Regions from separate parts of the Irregularibacter muris genome, predicted to be linked through region 1. Evidence: predicted binding sites of a transcription regulator. Region 1 holds the regulator's gene; each other region holds the start of a gene.

The links. The regulator Rex, encoded in region 1, represses fermentation and respiration genes when NADH is low (regulators of the CRP and FNR family bind a similar motif). The targets are predictions, from matches to a motif close to ATTGTTAANNNNTTAACAAT.
Region 2: NSA47_RS00805 (DUF5692 family protein) is a predicted target of Rex. The motif match lies at 2,391-2,410, and genes of this name have one in related genera.
Region 3: prdC (proline reductase-associated electron transfer protein PrdC) is a predicted target of Rex. The motif match lies at 4,127-4,146, and genes of this name have one in related genera.

What each region holds. Positions count from the first base shown of each region.
Region 1 is NZ_JANKAS010000005.1:170,606-177,133, reverse strand. It holds gene NSA47_RS07825 (Nif3-like dinuclear metal center hexameric protein) at 1-24, shown strand, start outside; gene NSA47_RS07820 (chromate transporter) at 59-607, shown strand; gene NSA47_RS07815 (chromate transporter) at 604-1,122, shown strand; gene NSA47_RS07810 (ABC-F family ATP-binding cassette domain-containing protein) at 1,368-3,308, opposite strand; gene NSA47_RS07805 (redox-sensing transcriptional repressor Rex) at 3,503-4,156, shown strand; gene NSA47_RS07800 (FMN-binding protein) at 4,268-4,792, opposite strand; gene NSA47_RS07795 (thymidine kinase) at 5,093-5,656, opposite strand; gene NSA47_RS07790 (Asp23/Gls24 family envelope stress response protein) at 5,843-6,528, shown strand, end outside.
Region 2 is NZ_JANKAS010000001.1:165,343-171,870, reverse strand. It holds gene NSA47_RS00815 (FAD-dependent oxidoreductase) at 1-81, opposite strand, end outside; gene hypB (hydrogenase nickel incorporation protein HypB) at 113-784, opposite strand; gene NSA47_RS00805 (DUF5692 family protein) at 1,218-2,228, opposite strand; gene NSA47_RS00800 (FAD-dependent oxidoreductase) at 2,672-3,925, opposite strand; gene NSA47_RS00795 (helix-turn-helix domain-containing protein) at 3,918-4,988, opposite strand; gene NSA47_RS00790 (metal-sensing transcriptional repressor) at 5,330-5,593, opposite strand; gene NSA47_RS00785 (heavy-metal-associated domain-containing protein) at 5,748-5,963, opposite strand; gene NSA47_RS00780 (heavy metal translocating P-type ATPase) at 6,000-6,528, opposite strand, start outside.
Region 3 is NZ_JANKAS010000013.1:57,518-64,045, reverse strand. It holds gene NSA47_RS12540 (Mur ligase family protein) at 1-340, shown strand, start outside; gene NSA47_RS12535 (single-stranded DNA-binding protein) at 456-1,112, shown strand; gene NSA47_RS12530 (GntR family transcriptional regulator) at 1,308-1,955, shown strand; gene NSA47_RS12525 (sigma 54-interacting transcriptional regulator) at 2,217-3,986, shown strand; gene prdC (proline reductase-associated electron transfer protein PrdC) at 4,305-5,612, shown strand; gene prdA (D-proline reductase (dithiol) proprotein PrdA) at 5,644-6,528, shown strand, end outside.

The DNA.
Region 1 (6,528 bases):
ACCATAAAAGGAATACTTGAATAATCAAGACTATTGATTATTCTAAGGCGGTGTATAAATGAAAAAATACCTAGAGATGTTTTTATCCTTTTTTAGAATAGGGGCCTTCACCATTGGTGGAGGCTATGCTATGTTGCCCCTTATAGAAAAGGAAATTGTAGACAAAAAGAAATGGATTGAAAGAAATGAATATTTAGATATGCTTGCCCTTGCCCAGTCTTCCCCCGGCCCCGTGGCGGTAAACACCTCGGTGTTTGTAGGCTATAAAATTGCTGGTATGCCCGGAGTAGTGGCCACTGTCCTTGGCTCTGTTTTGCCATCCTTTCTCATTATACTGATTATTGCCTCTATTTTTGTTGGGATAAAGGATAGTGTGGTAGTAGAGAGAGTCTTTAAGGGAATAAGACCAGCTGTGGTAGCTCTGATTGCGGCTCCTGTAGTGAGAATGGTAAAGAGTGAAAAACTAAATAGAAAGACCATATTTATCCCCATAGTAGTTGCTCTGTTGGTGGCTTTTTTAGATGTTACGCCGGTTATTCTCATTATGGTAGCTGCTGTTGCAGGAAACCTGTATAAGAGGGAAAGGAAAGGAGAGAAGCATAGGTGATCTTTATACAATTATTTCTAACCTTTTTCAAAATAGGACTATTTAGCTTTGGAGGGGGATATGCTATGCTGAGCATGATGCAGCAGGAAGTGGTCAGCATAAATCAATGGACCAGTGTTCCAGAATTTGTGGATATGGTAGCCATATCCCAAGTAACCCCAGGACCTATTGCTATAAATATGTCTACCTATGTGGGATATAAGATAGCAGGAGTCCTAGGTTCTGCTATAGCGACCCTTGGCTGTATAGCTCCTTCTGTGATCATTATGTTGATTATCACCCGCTTCTTTTTTAAGTTTCAAAACAATCCCTATGTGGAAAATGCCTTTCTAGGACTCAGACCCACGACGATAGGTCTTGTTGCAGCAGCAGCTATTCTTGTGGCAGAGGGTGCCTTTATTGATATAAAGAGTTTGATCCTATTTGCCATAGCTTTTTTACTTTCTTATAAATATAAAATAGATCCTATTTTAATGACGATTGGTGCAGGGGTTGCGGGATTTATCTTATATTAGAAAAAGTCTAAGCCCGGTAAAAGCAGGGTTGTGATCGGTGGATTCCCATTTGTCCCTGTTATAAGGCTAAGAGTTTGTAAGCTCATTACAGGCCTAGTCAAAACTCGTTTCACTCGAATACTTGACTAGGCCTATCTTTTACTTCACGAATAAACCCTAAGCCTCTACACAAAACAAATTTTTCATTCAGCTATCACAACGCAAGTCAATTTAACCTAATTTCCATAGTTTTCCAATGTATATTTTTATCCTTCCTGCATTTCTTCTAGAATTATCATATCTTCTTCCCAATTGGCTATATATTCTTTCAGACGAAGTTTAGCATCTTCATATTCCTTAGTTACTGTAAGAGCATTGTCCCCATCCTCATAAAAATTTGGTTGACACATCAGGGATTCAAAATCTTCTATTTGGCCTTCTAAGGATTCAATTTCTTTTTCCAGTCCACTAATTTTTTGTCTTTGTTCTTTGAGTAATTTTTGATTTGCCCGTTCTTTTTTTCGTTCTTGTTTTAATTGGGTTTTATTGATTATAGGCTGAATTTCCTGAGCCTCCTGTAATAACTGTTGTTGTTTTTTCTTTTCAAGATAATATTGGTAGTTCCCTAGATACTCTTGAATTTTTTCTTCCTTCATTTCAAAGATTTTATTGGTCACCTTATTTAAAAAATACCGATCATGGGAGATGACCAATAAAGTGCCTTTATACTGCATGAGGGCATCTTCCAAGACTTCCTTAGTCGCAATATCAATATGATTGGTAGGCTCATCCATAAGGAGGAGATTGGCCTGGGATAGCATGAGTTTGGCCAAAGCTACTCTGCTTTTTTCTCCCCCGGAAAGGGTGGAAATACTTTTGAAAACATCGTCCCCTGAGAATAAAAAGGCACCTAAGACATTTCTAATCTCTGTCTGAAGGGCAGTAGGTTTTACCTGCCATACTTCTTCGATTATGGTATTATTTTCATCCAAAGAGGTTTGCAATTGATCATAATAGGCTGGATAGACGTGGGAACCGAGGATAACCTCTCCTTCATCACCAGTCAATTCTCCCAAAATAATCTTAAAAAGAGTAGATTTGCCCACACCGTTAGGGCCAATGATACCAATGTGATCCCCTATAAAAATCTGAAAGTTTAGATCAGAAAAAAGTTTAAGTTCTCCAAAGGATTTAGAAAGCCCCTCTACTTTGAGAACATCTCTACCACTCTTTACTTGGGGTTCAAGGGTAAGATGAAGGGTAGGCAGCTGGGTCACAGGGGAATCTATTCTCTCCATTTTATCTAACATTTTTTGTCGGCTTTCTGCTTTTTTTATGCTCTTTTCTCGGTTGAAAGAACGAAATCGTTGAATGATTTCCTCCTGCCTTTTGATTTCTTTTTGTTGCTGTTCATATTGATGGGAGAGAACCTCAAGGGTTTTTCCCTTTTCTTTTACGTATTGGGAATAGTTTCCATTGTAGGTGTATAATTTATGATTTTCAATTTCAAATACTTGGGTGACAAGGGCATCTAAAAAATAGCGGTCATGGGAAATAATAAATAATGTGCTGGCATAACTTGATAAAAATCCCTCTAACCATTCTACGGTTTCCAAATCTAGAAAATTTGTAGGCTCATCTAGTAGCAGAATATCAGGCTCTTGTAATAGGAGCTTTCCTAGAGCAATCCTGGTTTTTTGACCCCCACTAAACTGGACAATTTGTTTGTCATAGTCTTGTTCTTCAAAGCCTAATCCCTTTAATATCCCACGAATTTGACTGGGATAGCCATAACCGTTTTGTTTTTCAAAATCCTCTTGCAAATGTCCATACTCTTCCATGAGAATGTGCATCTTTTCATCTTCTTCATTTTTACCAGCAGAGGAAATGTCTTGTTCCAGTTGACGAAGCTGTTTTTCCATGGCGATGAGGGGGACAAAGATCTCCATGATCTCTTCCCAAAGAGTATTTTTCTCATTTAAATCAAGGTGCTGAGAGAGATAGCCCATAGAGGTATTCCGAGGAGTAGTGCAACTTCCTTCGTCAGGGGCAAGCTCGCCGGCAATGATTTTGAAGAGCGTGGATTTACCGGCTCCATTTCTTCCTACCAGGGCTATACGTTCACCCCCATTAATTTGAAAACTAATATCATCTAAAATTGTATTTATTCCATAATTTTTTTTAATATTTTTGCAGCTTAGTATCATAGGAAATTCCTCCAGAAATATTCACAAATATTATTCATATTGTATCAAAAAATAGGGTATAAATAAATAGAATGAAAAAGCTGAAAAATTGACACGAACTTTAACAAATGATATAATAAAATCGTTAAAGTTTTATTAAAAACAAAATGGATGGAAAAATATACCAACCACGTCATAATATGGGGGGGAACAATATGGAAAGATCATCACACAAAGTTTCAATGGCTGTCATTAGAAGACTGCCAAAATATTATAGATATCTTGAGGGACTTCTAAAAAAAGATATAAATCGTATTTCCTCAAAGGAATTAAGTAGAATTATGGGATTGACCGCTTCCCAAATAAGACAGGATTTAAACTGTTTTGGAGGATTTGGGCAACAGGGATATGGATATAATGTGGCAGAATTACATAATGAGATCGCAAAGATACTTGGGCTGAATAAACACTATTCATCGGTTATTGTAGGAGCAGGTAACTTAGGGCAAGCAATTGCCAATTATTCAAACTTCCAGAGACAGGGTTTTGAATTAAAGGGAATGTTTGATATTAATCCTAAGCTCATTGGATTGCGTATTAGGGACGTAGAAATCCATGATATAGACAATATAGAAGGTTTTGTCAGAGAAAACGATATTGAAATAGGAATCATCGCCGTACCTTTAGAAAATGCTCAGGATATTGCAGATAAGCTAGTAGCAGGGGGAGTAAAAGGAATTTGGAATTTTGCACCCTTTGATGTGAAAGTGCCTGAAAATGTGGAGATTGAACATGTTCACTTAAGTGAGAGCTTATATACTCTTACTTATTTATTAAATGAAAAAGATATCTTAGAAAAAAAAGATTAATATTTTAAAAAAAGTATGGTCCTGACCTTCAGAACCATACTTTTTTAATTGCTTCTTACTTCCATTAAAAAAGGAACCTATATTCTAGGTTCCTGATGATTTACAATTAAATTATTTTACTGGATCAGAAGATAAAGCTTTTGTTGCTAAGTCAAAGAATTCTTTGACATGAATGGATGCACCAGTAATTGCATCAGCATGGCCTTCTTCGCTAGTATATTCGACAGCTGTTGGGTCTTGAATTTCAACTAAATATTTTTCAACTAATTCAGCTTGTTCATGCCACTCAGCACTAGCTCCGCCATTTTCTACCATACCATATTCACCAGATTTGGATTGAGTGATTTTGTCATCTCCACCATCTTTGAAAAGACCATTCCATGTAGCGTCAACGATTTTTCCATCTTTAACTTCTACATCTACTACATATTTCCAACCGGAATCGCCAAAATCAGCTTCTTCAGCATGGTATGTACCATCTTCTAATGAAGAAACGTCTACTTTTGCAGTTTCTTCTGCTGGTTGTTGTTCTTCATTATTTGCTGGTTCTTCTGTATCAGCAGGCTTAGAAGAGCATCCTACTACAAATGAAAATACTAATGCCAATACTGCTAATAACATTAAAGCTTTTTTCATGATTTTCCCCCTCAAAGGTATTATTTTGTTTGGCTCAATTGTTATTATATATACAATATATAATAAAATCAATAGGTTTTTTGAAAAAATATATAAGAAAATATATATGTTTAGTTGGATTAAAAAAATCAACGATTTATTATTGTTCTATGAGAAAATCCCGGTTTATTTGAAAAATAAACCGGGATTTTGCATACCTTTTATAAGCAATATTAAATTGATAATGATTTGTTAAGATTCAAAGTAGCCTGTAAAGGAAAAAGGAAGGAATACTTACCTATAAGCCAAGGATTATTCACCTTATAATTGGGGATTTCCATAGCATTTTCTACATACTGGGATGTAATGATCATTTCCTCCTATTTGGATTTGTTCCCCAGTATAAAGGGGCTTTCCATCCAGTACCCGAAGAACCATAGTGGCCTTTTTATTGCAAAACCAACAAATGGTTTTAATTTCTTCTATTTTGTCTGCATAAAGCAGTAAGGTTTCACTACCTTCAAATAGATGGTTTTGAAAATCATTTTTTAGACCATAAACAATGACAGGAATATCCATATAATCTACAATTTGCGTTAGCTCAAGCACTTGATCCTTAGTCAAAAATTGTCCTTCATCCACTAGGACGCAGTGGGGTGGATTGGCTTCTATGGTTTTTCTAAGGCTGGTACCCTTTCCAAAGGTATAGGCCTTACGTTTCAGACCTATACGGGAAGCAATATATCCTTCGCCAAAACGATTGTCTAGAGAAGAGGTAAAGAGGATAACGCTTTTTCCCTGCTCTTCATAATTATGAGCTATCTTTAATATCTCAATAGATTTTCCTGCATTCATAGTAGAATAGCGAAAATAAAGTTGAGCCATTTTTAAGCCTCCTGTATATAATCAGTTAAGAACGACATAAACCTATAAAATTATATCATGAAATGGGAAAGTTTGTCTTGTTTGCCAAGGGAAAAATTTTTCTATATTTGTAAAGAGAGAGAAGCAATTCCAATGATGATAATCCATAGTATTGTGGTAAAATAGAATAAAAAAGTGGAGGCAATTATGAAAGTTTATGCATTGGTAGGATCCAGTGGAACAGGAAAAAGCTATAAAGCTATGAGGGTATTAAAAGAACACGATATAGATATGATTATAGATGATGGACTATTGATCTTAGGAACAAAGGTGGTAGCGGGTTCCTCAGCAAAAAAAGAAAGAACAAAGATTGGGGCAATTAAGAGAGCCCTTTTCTCTGAAGAAGATCATATAAAAGATGCCCAGAAAGCAATAGCTCAATATCGTCCAACATCCATCCTGATCTTAGGAACATCTCAGGGCATGGTAAAAAAGATTCAAGAGAAATTAGAATTACCTCCCATCGGAAAATTTATTTTTATTGAGGAAATATCCCAAAAATGGGAGATGGAAAAGGCGAGGGATATTAGAAAAAGAGAGGGAAAACATGTTATTCCCGTACCTGCCTTTGAGGTGAAAAAACATTTTTCAGGCTATTTTTTAGATCCCTTAAAAATTTTTAGGAAAAATTCTGGAAATAAGCGGGAAGAAGTAGAGGAAAAAACAGTGGTACGTCCCACCTTTAGCTATCTAGGAAACTACACTATTGCAGACACTGTGATTAGTTCAGTAGTGCAATATATTGCCCTAGAGAATGAAGCCATCAAAAAAATAGGGAGAATCTATATTCACAGCCAGAGCAATGGGATGATTATTCAAGCAGACATTACGCT
Region 2 (6,528 bases), on a different contig from region 1:
TTGAAAGGTATAAGATGATTTTGAACCATGTTTTTTGCCCCCAATATGATTGGCAAGTTGTAGCACTTTTTCTTTTCCCATTGATTTCCCCCCTACATGAATAGAATGATATTTAGTCTTCTTGCCATTTTTCAATTTCAGTATGAAGCCAATTTGCCCACTCCTCTATTCCTTTTCCTGTCTTTGCAGATATTGGAATAATCTCAATATCCGGATTTAGTTTTTTCGCCCGCTCCTTTACTGCCTCTATATCAAAATCAAAATAATCTAAGACATCAATCTTATTAATGAGCAATATATCTACTTGGGAAAACATTAAAGGATATTTTAAGGGCTTGTCATCCCCTTCTGGCACACTTAAAATCATAGCATTTTTAGATGCACCAGTATCAAATTCAGCGGGACATACTAAATTCCCTACATTTTCTAAAATCGCAAAATCAATCCCCTCTATTCCCAATTGGTCTATCCCTTGTTTTGTCATATCCGCATCTAAATGACACATACCTCCTGTATGTAACTGAATGACTTTTGTCCCGGTTTTATAAACGGCATTGGCATCTACATCCGAATCAATATCTGCTTCTAAAACGCCGATGTTTATTTCTTTTTGTAAAGCTTCAATAGTTCTTAAAACCGTGCTGGTCTTACCTGATCCTGGAGATGACATCAAATTTAATAAAAAAGTTTTATCCTTTTTAAGTCTTTGCCTTAAAAGCTCTGCTTGTTTATTGTTATCCTCAAATACGCTTTGCTTAATTTCTATGACCTTAAAATTTTCCATCCTTTACACCCTCCCCTTAAATTCATTGTTATTGTTTTGTCAAATCCATTGTATCGACAATAAAAAAGGCTGTCAAAGATTTGAAGGTATTGATATTCCGTGATTTGAGTATTAATTGTTTCAAGTATAGTTTACAATTAAAAAAAGTTAAAAAGAAGATTTCATAATTGCTTTAGAACTATACCCCTTCATGAATTGCGACAGTTTTCATCCCCTTAGTAACCGCATTGCGTATCTTTTATTAAAATTTTTCCTTATTTCCCTATAGAGATTAATTTCGTTATACTTCTAGATTTCATTATATTATTTGTGTAAATCTATCCTAAATGTAAAATAACCCAAAGAATTAAGCAAATCTATACTCTCATTATTTAGAGATTGATTACACGATAAATACCCCTCCCCAAGATTGGTGAGGGGTAAATTTTTTGTTTTACTGATGGGAAGTTTCAATATCAAGTATGGAAGCTTCTCCAAGGGCTTTAACCCTTTGATATTTTGGTAAATCAATATATAATTCTCCCATATAGGGATTTCTTTTTGTAGCCATCACCTTATAAATCATGTATGCAAACACGGCGATATTCGCAATTAAAGCAGCAAAACTTACTACAAAGTAAATATCAGGATTATATGTTGACATGACTTGGTACTTTCCTTGATCCTGAAAAAGTGGAAAAGTTTGTGCAAACATGCACCAAATAGCTAAGGTATGAGCTCTATGCTGAAGCCATGCGCCCTTTCCTAATGTGAAGGCACACAAGGTGGGCGCCAATAATAATGCAAAACCACAATACCATGAATGACCGGGCAAACAATTATAAGTATATGCAAAATTCCACAAATCATAGGCAATTATCCAAAACCACATCATATCCGGCCATAGCATATCCATACTTTTATCCTTGGCAGTTTTCTTTCGAATAACAATTCCAAACCATCCAGTAATGGTTATAATATTAAGTATCCCCGCAATTCCATTCATGTAATTCCATGCCCCACTCATCATGATTTCGCCTTCAAAGAATTCTTTCATAAGTCCAAGATTCCCTATTTGAAAATCACGAGCTACAGCTTCTATAATATTAATGGCAAGAATAAGCGGTGGAAAAATAAGGGCAAACTTTTTTTCTGAAAGACTCCATAAAACTTTTCCTGTATTTTTATCTCTTTTCTTATAATGTCTTATGGCCCAGAAACCAATACATCCTGCTGTAGCAGAATAAACTTTTGCCAAGTGGAACCAATCGGTATAAGTTTTTTCTTTTAAAACTGTAAACCAAAGTATAGATAAAAATATCGGTAGCAATATAAAGCTGATAAACGCACCTATTTTTGATCTTCTGGAAAATTCATTAAACAGAAATAAAACAGCAAAAACTACAAACCACATTCCCCAGGCAGAAAATAAAGTTGCTCCCTCTGCATAATTAAATGTAAACATAAAATCCCCCCTTCACAAACAATATATTGCCTGTATAGCTATAAATCATTAATTAAGGAATTTTTCCACCACCTCTCTATACTGCATAGAATAAATACCTTCTCCCATTGAAAAGTAAATATTATTGTGATAGAGTAGCTAGATACAAAATAGCTTTTAGATATTGTTATTATTATGTCAATATTATTTTAAATAAAATAGAAAAATCTGTCAAAATTTCAAAGCCTTTAAATCCCAATCCTTACACTGATTATCTTTCAAGTTATCATTACACTATTTCTTTAAACATGTCTCTTTTAACTAAACCTGCAGACGTTATATGGAAAAATAATGTTAACAAGTCTCAAAGGTAAAATAATTATCAAAATGAGTAAAATTCTTAATAGAAAGAATAAAAAATCTTCCTAAGCATCATGCTTAGGAAGATTTTACGATATATTTTGTTAAAAAAACTCCTCTAATAAATATTCCGAATACTTAATACAATTTTCTATAGAGAGCATACTCATAATTTCTCCCGCTAAAAATATATTGTTTTTTCCTTGCATAGCATCCATTTTTTCATAGAATCCTTGCTGCAAAACATGAGTATCTAAATAGGGACAATGTTTCCATTGTTTCACTTGATATAATCTTGGTTTTTTTATTTTTAATCTTGCCAGATCATCCTTTATCTTATCTAAGGGAGATGACTTATAGCTATGAAGAGGACTATATGCATAAAGAATGACCATCCCCTCTTGATGAGAAGTATTCCATCTAGAGTCCCATATGGTAATATGTCCCCGCCTACTGAGGGATAAATTTTCTAATATACAACCACAGCCCTTAGGAACATTCTCTACAATAAAAGAATATACATTAAAATTTTGATACTTTATGCTTTGTAAATAGTTCTTCATTTCTTCATCCCATAAGTCCAACTGAGAAAAGTTATCTAGTGGTGCTGTTATAATCACCTGATCAAATTGAATTTTTTCAAAGGGTGTCCTTACCCACAAGGTATCATCATCAGATAGGGTGATATCCGTCACTTTCTGCCCTAATCGAATGTCTTTAATCCTACTGCCTAAACTTTCAGCCAATATAGAAACTCCTCTTTTCCATGTATAGAATTGTGGAATTTCCATAAAAGACATTAAATGCTCATCATTCAAGATTCTGAGGACATATAAAGCAGGAACTTCCTCAATATCTCCCAGCCCAAAGATAGTAAAATAATGGAGATAGACAGTTTTTAAAACATTAAAACAATGCATATCACACCATTTAGAAAAGGGGAGCATCAGTGCAGGTTCTATATCTTTAATCTTTGGACTTTTCAGGGATTCATATCCATCCAGCACTTGAGGCAACCGTTTTAGTTCCTCTACAAATCCATGTAAATCCTTCCTAGGTATGGGCATTATTTTTTTGCCCTCAGCATTATAATTGGTCCGAGATAATTGAGGTCCGTCTGCTTTAATATTTAATCTATCCATCAATGCTGTAAGCCTTGAATAGGAAGGGAGACCAAAAATAGCTCCTAATTCATAGGATTTTCCCTTATAAGTAATTGTATGTAATTTTCCCCCTAGACGTACATCTTTTTCCAGAAGGGTCACATCATGGTATCCTTTTCTTTGAAGGCCTTCAGCCATTACTAAACCAGAAAGGCCCCCTCCTATAACTCCAATCCTACAATCTGCCTTATTCATCTCTAACACCTCGTCTTGGGGAATTAATTAAAGCCAGAAGCCAAAGAGGTAATGCATCCAAATCCGTCCCTTTTTCCATTGCTCTTTCAAGAACTATTTCAGCAGGTGTCTTGCCCGCACTTGGTCCCTGAGAAGTTTTATTGGTAAAATTGTATTCTCTTATAAAGTGATTTAATGCATTCTCCACCTTCATAAAGGAATTCAGTTTTTCATTTAAGAGAATTTTATTATAAAATTCTGTAACCAAAAACTCATTAAACTCTACTATATCATCAAATACTTCTGACTCTTCATAAGGAATAAATAGATGATGAATATTATAGGCATCAATAATTTTGTTATATTTATCTCCCTTGACAAAGTATGGTAAGAATTCTCTTTCTTTTGCAGTAATCAGATTTTTTATATCTAAATTGAAAGTTTCTAATAAATAGGCTAATTTTTGTTCAAAATATTCCCAAATACCGATATCATGTTTTTTATTATATAACTTTATCTCGCCCCATTTTGAATAGGTGTCGTAAAAACAATACTGATAGATCTTGCCAATGCCCTCAAAAGTTCCTATATAATCAATTCTTTGAATGACCAAGTAGCCTGGATATGCCTCTTTTGGATCAATAAGATGAAGTGCTGCTTTTTCTTTTCTCCCCTTGATACCCCTAGGAGGTATTTTATACTTAGAATATTCTACGCGTTGTTTTTTTCGGGTTAAATTATTTCGTTTCAATACATTGTAAATCCCTGTTTCTCCAACATCAATCCCCTCAGACTTTAATTCATAGTAAATTCTTCTTGGGCCATCCCCAGGGTACTTTATCACATATTTCAATATTTCATGTTCAATAGCCTTGCTAATCTTATTTGGCATTTTAGGCTTTTTCGGCACCTTATTTTCCAACCCAGCAATACCAAACCTTTGGTATGCAGTTTCCCAATTATAAAAGGTAGTTCTGGAAATTCCAAACAACTCACACACTTCAGAAACATTCTTAACTTTTAAGGCATGTTGTAATATTCTATATTTTGTATAGGCATTAAATCCCTGGAATTTCATCACCATGTACCTACCTCTCAAACCAATTCTATGCATATATCATTATATAATAGATTGGATTAATATGTAAAATATTGCTAGGTATTTGTTTAATAACAAATAGACAATGGCCTTAACCCTGGGGCTGATTGACTGAATTAGCACTAGAAATAGCATTGGCAAAGATAAGCAGGCGTGTCCTATGGCAAATTTATAAACTCTCAGCCGAAAAACTGCGGCAAACCGGATTTTAATTCGCACAATGATTAAATAATAAAAGACTTCAGAGTGACCTATTATTTTTTATTTCCTAAGTCACTCTGAAGTATTTTATTAATGAGCAATATCCATTTTAAAATAAAAGAATCCTACTTTGAAAGCTTATCAATAATTTGCATAATTTCTTGGACTTTCTGATGGGAATCTCCCTTTTCAAAAGCTTCTTCTACGCAGCTCCCCAGGTGTGCATGAAGCACATCTTTGTTGATGTTTCGCAAAATAGCTATTGTTGCCATAAGCTGATTGGATATGTCGACACAATACCGGTCATCAGCAACCATCTTAAGAATGCCATCAAGCTGTCCTCTAGCAGTTTTTAAAAGACGTGTTACTTTCTCCTTTTCTGCCTTCATCTTTCTTGCCTCCTAATAAAAAACTTTCCAAACACTTGTATACAACCTACATACTTCTAGCTATTAAATAGACCACCTAGGATAGAGTGTAGCTTTAACAACGTACTCTTTTAATGTTTATCCTTTATCTCTTAAACTTTTTATCGTATTTGCATTATAGAACTTCTATTTTTACAACTTCATATCCTACATCCTCAATAGTATATTTGATCTCTTCATCACTAATATCAACGGATGCTTCAAGGACAGCTGTTTTTGCACTTAAATCTACATCTACATTTGTTACTCCACTAAGTTCCCCTAATGCCTCCTTCACATGATTAACACAGTGTCCACAGCTCATACCTTCAATTAATATTTTCTTTGTCATTTTATTTTCCTCCATTTATATTATATTTTTTTATCCTTATCTAATAGGTTTAAATCTCTTTAACCTTAAAGCATTTGTTAATACCGATACAGAGCTAAGGCTCATTGCAGCTCCTGCGATCATAGGGTTTAGTAATGGTCCCCCAAAAATGTGTAGAATTCCCATTGCTACGGGTATTCCCACTGTGTTGTATCCAAATGCCCAGAACAAGTTTTCCTTAATATTTTTTATTGTACTTTTACTCAATTGTATTGCTGTTGGAACATCCATTAAATCACTTCTCATGAGAACAATATCTGCTGATTCCATTGCAACGTCTGTTCCAGACCCTATTGCTATACCTATATCTGCTTGAGCTAGTGCTGGTGCATCATTGATACCATCCCCAACCATAGCTACCTTTCTGCCTTCAGCTTGAAGTTTTTTAACTTCATTTGCTTTATCCTGTGGAAGTACTTCAGCAAGTATTCTATCTATTCCCACTTGTTTAGCAATAGCTTCCGCTGTTCTCTTATTATCTCCAGTAATCATAGCTACTTCAATTCCCATTTCATGGAGCTTATCT
Region 3 (6,528 bases), on a different contig from region 1:
AGGAAATAAAGAGAAAAGCATAAATAAGAAAAAGGCAGAAACCATTAGCAATTGGGTGTCCTCCCTAAAAATAAAAGGATTGTATCTAACAGATTGTAAAGACATGGAAAATAAAAGGGAAACAAAATCCACAGGTCAAAAAACTTTCTTAAAAACATTAAAAAAAGATCAAATTCCCTTTATATACAAACCCTGTTTGACGGAGAGCATTAAAGAAATACTCACCAAAACCGAGGAAAAGGATCTCATTATGTTATTGGGCACCCAAGAAATGGACAAAGGAAAAGAAATCATAAGAGCCAACATACAAAAAAGACAGCAAAGTCATTACTATTTTTAAATAAAAATCTTCCAAAAGGAAGATTTTTTTCATATTTATGGGACAACAGGAATAATTATGTCTTATACGACATCTATTTATAAAGAACGAGAGTATAGGAAGGGGAGCGGAGGTAATGGTAAATAATACAATGGATACCAATAATGTAGTGCTAGTGGGGAAAGTAAGGGAGGAGTTAAAATTCAGCCATTCAATATATGGGGAAGGATTTTATAATACCACTCTAGAGATTCCCCGTTTGAGTGATGTTACAGATGTTTTGCCCATTACAATTTCAGAAAGACTTTTACAAAATATGGAGTTAGAAGAGGGAGTTGATCTCATGATTAGTGGTCAGCTTCGATCTTATAATAAAATGGTGGAGGGCAGTAATCGATTAATATTAACCACCTTTGTAAGAGAGGTAGATTTCATTATTTCAGAGGAGGAAAATAAAAACCCCAATCAAATTTATCTAGATGGATTTATTTGCAAAAAGCCCTCCTATAGAACAACACCCTTTGGTCGGGAAATAACAGACCTTCTTATTGCAGTAAATAGGCCTTATAATAAATCAGATTATATTCCTTGTATAGCTTGGGGCAGAAATGCAAGATTTGCCCAGGGCTTAGAAATAGGGCAAAGGATAAAACTTTGGGGAAGAATTCAAAGTAGAGAATACCAAAAAAAATATCCCAATGGAGAGGTAGAAAATAAAATAGCCTATGAGGTATCCATCTCTAAAATGGAATCAGTGGAAAAAGAAGAAATAGAAGAAAGTGTGAAGGATTAAAGGTACTACAGAAATGTAGTGCTTTTTTTGTGTGAAAAGAAAGGATATCCCCTTCTAGGAGAATTGTGGTAGAATATATAGAGTAAAAAGACATAGTTTTTATTTAAAATAGGGAACATAAGTTATAGCCCCAGAAAAATAAAGAAAATTGACAATCGACAACTTATATAATAAAATATAGTTGTTACTTTACTTGTGCAAAATATAATAGGAATGAAGGTGACGATTATGGGAGGATTATCTAGATATACCCAAATTGCTTTGGATATGTCCCATAGAATTGTACAGGGAGAATTTACAGTAGGAGAAAGAATATACGGCAGATCTACCTTAGCTAGTCTATATAATGTATCGCCGGAAACCATTAGAAGGTCTCTAGCCCTTTTAGCAGAGGGGGGAGTAGTTAAAGTCAGCCAAGGAAGCGGCGTTATTATTTTATCAAAGGATTTAGCCTATGAATTTATAGAAAAATATAAAGGGAAACATTCTTTAGCCAGTATTAAAAAGGAATTAAGAAATTTATTAGAAGAAAAAAAGAAAATGGATATTAATCTATGGGATATGGTACATAATCTTATTGAATATAGTGATAATCTAAAACATATCAATCCCTACAACCCCTTTGAAATTGACATTGAATCTTCCTATAAAGAGGCAGGCAAAACCATTGCAGAAGTAGAATTCTGGAAAAAAACCGGCGGCACCATTATCGCCATAAAAAGAGGAGAACAGATGATTATCTCCCCAGGACCCAAGTATACCTTAGAAGTTGGAGATACCATTGTCGTGGTAGGGGACCAAGACGTCTATTATAAATTAAAACAATTTTTAAATAAGTTGTAAAGCAATTTATTGTGTTAGATAGATGGAGAGTTTGTTTTATTCTCCATCTCAGGCAGGGATTGCTTCATGTTTTATGTAGGTTCTATCCTAATGAAAGGCAAGCAAAAATTTGGAGTAATCTCCTGTCAATGCGACCAAGAGATATAATCAAAGCAATCTTTTTAGATTGTTTTTTTGTTGTCTAGTTTTTTATAAAACATCTGTTATAATGAAAACAAAGAAAAGATTTTGTATTCCAAAACTATTTAAAGGAGTTTTCCTATGATTCTCAATCAAATTATTAAGTTAACCGCCGAAGACATTATGGATACGGACTTAATAAAAGTAGGAACCAATGCCACATTATTTGAAGTGTGGAATGAAATGGCAATAAAAAAAAGAAATGAAGCCCTTATTCTTATGTCCCATGGAGATAGGGAAGAAGTAAAGGGGATTATCACCTATTCGGATATTGGGGATATGATCAGACAGAAAGTAGATTTACATCAATCGGTGGAGAAACACATGAGAAAAAATGTATATCTTTTCTCCCCCCAAAAACCAGTAAAAGAAGCTCGAGATTTTATGGTGGCTAAAGGCATAGGAAGTTTGCCCATATGGGATGGCAAGAAAATTATAGGTATGATAGATACAATAAGCTTAAGGGATACCTATTATAAAAAGACAGAAGAACTCAGCCAACAATTGAGAACTATCCTAGACCGATTACATGAAGGAGTTTGTGTGATTGATGAGGACGGAATAGTGACTTTTTGGAACAATAGTGCTGAACGAGTATACGGAGTAGAGGCAGAAGAACTACTGGGAAAAAAATTAAGTGATTATTTCCCCACAGCATTATTAGATATGGTCATAAAAAGTGGAGAACCAGTGGAAAATGTTACTCATTCCCCTAGAAAGGATACCTATGTGGCCATATCAGCCAAACCCCTATGGAGTGAAGGGCAATTAGTAGGAGCAGTTTCTTCAGAAAGGGACATTACAGAAATCATCCAATTATCCATGGAACTAGAAGAGGCAACAAATAGGGTAGAGTTTTTGGAGAAAGAATATAGGAAAATAACAGAGGATCAATACCAATTGGGGGGCATCATTGGCAAAAGCAAAAAGCTAACAGAAGCTATTATCTTAGCCCAGCAGGTAGCTAAAGCCAGTGTGAACGTCCTTATTACAGGGGAAAGTGGGACAGGTAAAGAGGTATTTGCCCGGGCTATCCATCAAGAAAGTGCAAGAAAAGGTGACTTTATTGCTATAAACTGTAGCGCTATACCTAGCAATTTGCTAGAAAGTGAACTCTTTGGCTATGAAGGAGGAGCCTTCACAGGAGCCTTGACCAAGGGGAAAAAGGGAAAATTTCAATTGGCTGACCAAGGAACCATCTTTCTAGATGAAATCGGGGAAATGCCCATTGATATGCAGGCCAAACTACTGAGAGTATTACAGGATGGAATGGTACATCCTGTGGGAGGGGAAAAGTCCTTTAAAGTAAATGCCCGCATTATTGCAGCGACCAATCAGAATCTTGAAAAAATGATGGAGGAGGGAACCTTCCGGGAGGATCTTTACTATAGACTAAATGTAGTATCCATTAAATTACCTCCTTTAAGAGAAAGAAGAGAAGATATTCCTTTGCTGATCCATCGCTTTATAAAGGAATTTACTAAGGTTCACCAGCGTAATATTCTATCTATTTCACCCGAAGTATTAAGAATACTTACCGATTATGAATGGAAGGGAAATATTAGAGAACTCAAGAATACAATGGAAAGATTGGTCGTATTGTCAACAAATAATCATATTACCAAGGAGCTTATGCCAGAAGAGATTATTAAGAATATAAAGAAGAGAAAAAATAATCCCGAGGGAGAACCCCAAGAATATGATTTAGAAAAAACCCTTAGGAAGACTGAAATTTCAATAATTCAAGAAGTAATGACTTTAGTGAAAGGCAATAAAAAAAGAGCAGCAGAAATCTTAAACATACCTAGAAGTACACTTTATTATAAATTAAGCCAATATGGTATTGAATAAATAATAACAATGTCAACATTTTAGAAGGATGTCAAAAATCTGACAAAAAGAAGGGTCATGCTTTTCTTTACAGTAAAGTAGCCTGCTAACCAGAATAACACACCTTTTAGAAAAAATACCAAAAAGATGTACTATGAATTTATGTCAATAATTTGACACAGGAGATATTTTTATCCTATAGAAAATATTTATAGAAAAACGCATTCCATTGAAATTAGCGGGAATGCGTTATTTTATTTAAAACATATCGTACTTGGCATGGTTATTGCATATTTATAATTGTGAAAATCCAAACTAATACAAATAAAATAAATTCAGATAAAAGGAGGTGAATTCAAGATGGAATTCCGTTTTCCTTTGAAACAACACGTGGGAGCCCCCTGCAAGCCTATAGTCAAAGAATTGGACGAGGTGAAAAGGGGAGAAAAAATTGCAGAACCTGAAGGTTTAGGTGCCTTTATCCACAGTAGCGTCAATGGAAGGGTGAAATCTGTTAATGAAAATGAAATCCTCATAGAGGCTGAAGAAAAGCAATCTAAAGATTATCTACCCATTAAAGAAACCAATGACAAGCTGGAAGCCATCATGGAGGCTGGTATAGTAGGTGCAGGAGGTGCAGGATTTCCTACCCATGTTAAACTCAAAACCAAAATATCTGGTGGGTATGCGATTATCAATGCAGCGGAATGTGAACCCATATTAAAACATAATGTCCATTACCTTGATGTAGAGGCAAAAAATATTGTCAATGGACTAAAATATATTATGGAAATCACAGAAGCATCCCATGGAATAATTGCTATTAAGCCTAAACATAAAGATACCATTGATGTTTTAAAACAAAATATCGGAAAAGAAGCTATAGAAATAAAATATCTTCCGGATTTATACCCATCAGGGGATGAAAGGGTAGTTATTCGAGAGCTCCTGGGAGTGGAATTAAAACCTGGCCAATTGCCAAGTAGCGCCAATGCCATTGTACAAAATGTGGAAACAGCAAAAAATATAGCTTTAGCCATAGAGGCTAGAAAACCTGTAATAGATAAAGACGTTACCATTGGTGGACGGGTAAAGGATGCAAGAGATGGATTGACCTCTATGGATGTGCCTATAGGCTACCCCGTGATTGAATTAATTAAAGCAGCAGGGGGTTATATAGAGCCCCATGGAGAAATTGTTTTAGGCGGACCCTTTACCGGTAGTCGAGGAAAGGAAAATAGCCCTGTCACTAAAACACTTGGGGGCGTACTTGTAGCCATGCCTTTCCCACAAGATAAACGTAAATTTGGCATATTGGCCTGTGAATGTGGTGCTCAAGAAGATCGATTACAGGAAGTGGTAGAATCCATGGGTGGAGAAGTTGTTGCCCAGGAAAGATGTAAGAGAATGGTAGAAGTCAATGGGAGATATCGATGTGAATTGCCCGGAATTTGCCCAGGGCAAGCACAAACACTTATAAGTTTAAAGAAAAAAGGTGCCGAAGCTGTTCTTGTCGGTAGCTGCGGGGACTGAACGAACACTGTAATGACAGTTACTCCTAGGTTAGGAGTACCAACCTATCACCATACAGATCATGTTCTACGAGCCGCAGGTCAAAGACTAATAAGAAAAATCAAAGACAAATAATTATTTTTATGAAAATAAAGGAGGTATTTCAATGTCTATTACTCCAGAAACTGCAGAACAACACAAAATGGATTATGCGGTAGTATGTTGTAGAACAGAGGTAGGGAAAGTGATTTCTGCTGATGATTTAGAAGATCCAGTAATTTTCCCAGATTTAGAAGATTCAGGCCTATTAACTATTCCTGAAAATTGCTTGAAAATTGGTGAGGTATTAGGGGCAACACTAAAAGAAACGATAGACTCCCTAACTCCTCTTAGTCCAGATTTATTAGAAGGCGTAAAAGCTATGGAAAGTGCAAAAGAGGAAGAAGTAGTAGAGGTAGAAGAAATTCAAGCAACTCCTGCTGTACAAACTGCTTCCCAGCCCGTGGCTATGAATGGTAATGCAGGAGTTCTTAAAATCCATATTGGAGAAGGGAAGGATATCAACTTAGAAATTCCCATGGGATATGGTGCAGGACCAGTAGCTCCAATGGCTCAGGCTCCAGCAGCACAAGAAGCTCAAGTGGTTGAAGTAGCTAAAGATACCGAAAAAGAAGAAGCTATAGTACAAGACAAAAAAGTAAGAGAATTAATGAAGAAGCATTACAAAATTGACAAAGTAGAGGTAGGACCAGAAACAAAAATTGAAGGCACTACTCTATATATTCGGGAAGATATTTGTGACGATGCAGTAAAGGTTAGTGACCTTGTAGTATCCATTAAGTTTGATATCATCACTCCGGATAAATATAACCAATATAGTGAAACTATTATGGACGTTCAGCCTATTGCAACAAAAGAAGGAGACAGCAAATTAGGTACTGGCGTAACAAGAGTATTAGATGGCGTCATCATGATGGTTACTGGAACAGATGAGGGTGGAGTACAGATTGGTGAGTTTGGTTCTTCCGAAGGCATTTTAGAAGAAAATATC